Regions from separate parts of the Pseudoalteromonas sp. BSi20311 genome, predicted to be linked through region 1. Evidence: predicted binding sites of a transcription regulator. Region 1 holds the regulator's gene; the other holds the start of a gene.
What was found. The regulator ArgR, encoded in region 1, controls arginine synthesis, uptake and breakdown. The targets are predictions, from matches to a motif close to ANTGAATANNTATTCANT.

Region 2: P20311_RS09890 (arginase family protein) is a predicted target of ArgR. The motif match lies at 1,480-1,497, and genes of this name have one in related genera.

The regions. Positions count from the first base shown of each region.
Region 1 covers NZ_BADU01000156.1:102,157-104,367, reverse strand. The annotation lists gene mdh (malate dehydrogenase) at 1-469, opposite strand, end outside; gene argR (transcriptional regulator ArgR) at 694-1,161, shown strand; gene P20311_RS16375 (Dyp-type peroxidase) at 1,219-2,118, opposite strand; gene P20311_RS16370 (ABC transporter ATP-binding protein) at 2,165-2,211, opposite strand, start outside.
Region 2 covers NZ_BADU01000084.1:35,873-38,083, reverse strand. The annotation lists gene P20311_RS09895 (ABC transporter substrate-binding protein) at 1-236, opposite strand, end outside; gene P20311_RS09890 (arginase family protein) at 334-1,443, opposite strand; gene udp (uridine phosphorylase) at 1,856-2,211, shown strand, end outside.

The sequences.
Region 1 (2,211 bases):
ACGCTTCAGAACGGATCACATCGAGTGTTGTAATACCGAATACACGTTTAGCATCATAAGTACCTGCTTTTTTAAATACTTCAGCAACAATTGGTACAGTGCCGTTAACTGGGTTAGTAATAATACCCACAAGCGCTTTAGGACAGTTAGCAACAATGCCTTCTGCTAGTGTTTTGATGATACCAGCGTTAACATTAAATAAATCAGCACGATCCATACCTGGCTTACGTGGCATACCCGCTGGGATAAGAACGATATCACAACCTGTTAATGCTTTATCTAGTGCATCTGCACCAAAACCTGCAACTTTAACATCTGTTGGGATGTGAGAAAGGTCAACAGCAACACCAGGAACTACTGGCGCAACATCATATAGTGATAATTCAGAGCCAGCTGGTAAACCTGTTTTTAATAATAAAGACAACGCTTGACCGATACCGCCTGCAGCACCTAATACAGCAACTTTCATTGGAATTCTCCGTGATTTGAGGTAGGAAATATTTGTGGTTCATAAGATAAAGAAATTAACGACTAAAAACAAATTTATCCTGCCTATTTTAGCTATATTTTCGACCATAGTTGTAAACTTTGCTGTTTAAACGCGCAAAATGGCAACTTAAGCAAACAACTGCTGCATAATTATGCATTTTTGTGTAGAATTTGCAGTATCTATTACATAACTAATTAGACACTATGCAACCACAAGATAAACAAGAAGCATTGGTTAAAGCCTTTAAAGCACTTTTAAAAGAAGAAAACTTTGGCTCACAAGGCGAAATAGTTGATGCGTTAAAAGAGCAAGGCTTTGATAATATTAGCCAAAGTAAAGTGTCGCGAATGTTAAGTAAGTTTGGCGCGGTACGCACCCGTAATGCAAAACAAGAAATGGTATACTGTTTACCCGCCGAAATGGGGGTACCAACCGCTAAGAGCCCATTACGCCAGCTCGTTATTGATATTATGCATAACGAAATGATGATTATTATTCGCACCAGCCCAGGCGCTGCGCAGCTAATTGCCCGTTTACTTGATTCATTAGGTAAAGCAGATGGCGTATTAGGAACAATTGCCGGCGATGACACTATTTTTATTGCGCCAGCGAAAGTATCAGAAATAGACCTCACATTAGAGCGTGTGCGTATTTTGTTTGATACGGTTTAAACTCGTTTGGTTATCACTGTTACGGCTATACTGATACGTAGCCGTTACTGGCTTGTTTTATAACTGCTTTAAAAATCGCACTGAGGGTGCAAAAAACGCAGAGCCCATATCTGCTTGAGTAAAATCAAGCCAATGGTCGTAATACTCCCCCTGCCCTAATCGGCTATTGAGTACTTTCTCGAACGCATCCCCTTTAGCCGAGCACGTAATCATTAACATCCCCTGCTCATACACATCGCCATAAGGCATGCTTTGGTTAAGTAACAGTGCATGACCTTGGTCATCTTTTAATTCACTTCGGGTTGCATGGCTGCTCTCAAGTGCGGGGCTTATTAGGGTATTGTCGAGACGAGTACGCCCCATTATTTGTTCTTGTTCTTGCAACGACAAGTGCTGCCATAACGTTAAGTCATGCTTATAGCGCTGAACATGAATATAGCTGCCTTGATCTTCAAAGCTATCAGGCTTATTAACGAGGGCCGTTACCCGTTTTTGACGACCATGCGGGGTATCACCGGCATAAATAAAACCATTAAAATCACGGCCATCTAAAAAGCGAAAATTACGAATTTGCTCAACCAGCTCAACATCAGGGTTGAAAAGTTTTAATATTTGCAATGCAAACAGGTGGTTTACATCTTCTCTGTCTGAGCGGATTTGTACAAATAAATCGCATGGCCTTGCACTCATCACAAAATCGCTATGGGTGATATTAGGAAAGCTTTGCAGCTCACTTGGCATATAATCAGGCAGAATGTGTGGCCAATATTGCGCGCCAATGGCGACCATACAAGAAAGCATAGATTCAGAGAATTGATCACTAAACTCATCTTCAATATCGCTCACTTTTTTAAGCTTAGCGCGAAGTGATTCGTCGTGACCATCAAGTACATTAAAAAATAAGTGCAAACCGTGTAAGTTTGCTTCAGCACAAATCCCTGATTGCGCTTGCGCCATTGTCATTCCTTACTTTTTAGAGCAAAACACAGCGATTAATTACGATTCAAAAAAAATTCACCGTGTGCGGTTTTATTTTTATTATAACCTGTT
Region 2 (2,211 bases), on a different contig from region 1:
CAGGTTTGGGGATCTCTCAGTGCAATATTGTAAGCCATACTCCAATCGTTTACAGAAATTGAATAATCAATACCTACGCTATCAAGCACTAATCGGACTTTATCGGCAGCATCACCTACTAAATTGTTATTCGCGTCCAGATACTGCGCAGGCGCAAAGTTCTCTGTTACAACAGTAAGTTTAGCCACACAATGATGGCTTACAATGAACAATAATACACAATACCACTTAGTCACAATAACCCACTATATAAAATTTAAGATGTTACTTTTTTGATAAAAGCAAATTTAATATAGCGGATTATTTACAAATAGCCAATTTTGACCTTTAGGATTAACGATTCATTGCTGCAATTAAGAATGCTGAAATTTTAGCGCCTTCTCTAAGCGTCGTCTCTGAGCTTGATTGACCCACTAATGAGCTGTCGGTAAACGGCGCGATTTCCATCATATCTGCACCGGTTATTGGAAACTCATCGGCAATAGCTGACAAAATATCAAGCGCATGCTGTGGTGTTAATCCATTTTCTTCAGGCGTACCTGTTGCAGAGGCAAATTGAGCATCTAGTGCGTCAATATCAAAGCTTACATACACTTCATCAACCTTGTCGGCCTTTAATTGCGCGATTGTATCGGCAGCAACAGCGGCTGCGCCACGCTCAATAATTTCAGCAGCCCAGTGCTGTTTAACGCCAAAGGTACTTTCCCAATGTGATTTAGGCTTACCACTTGAGCGAATACCAAATTGAATTAAATGATGTGGCGCGGGTAAAAATTCTAAAATATGGGTACACCAAGAGCCAAAACATAAATCGATGCCTAAACGCTCAACCAATAAATCGGTGTGGGCGTCAAAATGAATAATAGCCGTACGTTTACCTTGCTCGCGTTTGGCTTTTAAATACGCTTTTGTTAACGGGTAACTAATAGAATGATCGCCACCAATGCCAAAAATGCCTTTATCTTGGAATGTTGCATAAAAGCTGTCACATACATCTTCGGTAATAGACAGTGGACTTACGAAATGATCGTTATTGTCATTGCCATAAAGCGCTTTTTGGCAATTGGTAATTGTTGCTTCGTTTAAGTATTTATCGTGTAATAAATGCGGTATTACGCGCACATCACCTAAGTCAAATGAACGACACTGTGTTTGTTGGTCAATTAAAGCTGAACGTAAAAATAAAGGCCCCCAATTTGCACCGCGTAAAATACCACCACCACAATCAGAGCTGATCCCAAGCATAACCGCTTTGTGGGGTGAGTTAGGTAATTCATTTAGCGAGTCACGCCATAAAACATCGACATCTTCAGTTTGACCATATAATTTATTTCTGAGTGCTGCTTTGCGTTCTTTTGCCGTATTAACCGTGAATACACCGTCGCCAGGTGCACATAAACAGTGTTCAACTTTATTTTTAAATGCTTGAAATTGTGTGCTCATTGTAAACCCTTTTTCAATCTGAATATCTTGTCTATTATTGAGTAGTTATGCAAAACGACGAACGCTGAATAAATTAAAAATTAATTGTCTGTGGTTATAAAAATCACTGAACGTTGTGTTTTGCGAGGTTAGGTCAGCGGCAAAACAATACAAAACCTACTAACTAACCTTCTGAATATAAACAATTTAAAATTTAGCTAACAACTCTTTTAGCTAGCTACTGGTTTGCTCTGAGGTATGAATATAGTGTCTGAGCAAACAAGTCAACTGGCTCATTTTGTTAGTAATTTTAGCCATTGATTGAATATTCAGAGTTGATGAATAAATCAATACGGACATCCGTCCTGTACTTCATTTAGGTTTCTCGTAATCATGTTAAATTGACAACAACTCTTATTAAAAAGGCTTAGTTATGGAAAAGGTATTTCACTTAGGACTGTGTATTGATGATTTAAAAGGTGCAAAACTGGCTATTGTTCCAGGGGATCCAGATCGTGCAGCACGCATTTCACAGTTCTTAGATAATCCAACCTGCCTTGCTCAAACGCGTGAGTTTCACATTTATTTAGGCCAATTAAACGGCCACTCAGTGGTTGTATGTTCAACCGGTATCGGCGGCCCTTCAACGTCAATTGCGGTTGAAGAACTGGCTCAACTTGGCGTACGTAGCTTTCTTCGCATTGGCACAACAGGCGCGATTCAGCCGCACATTAACGAAGGCGATATTTTAATTAGCCAAGCCTCAGTTCGTTTAGATGGCGCGAGTCA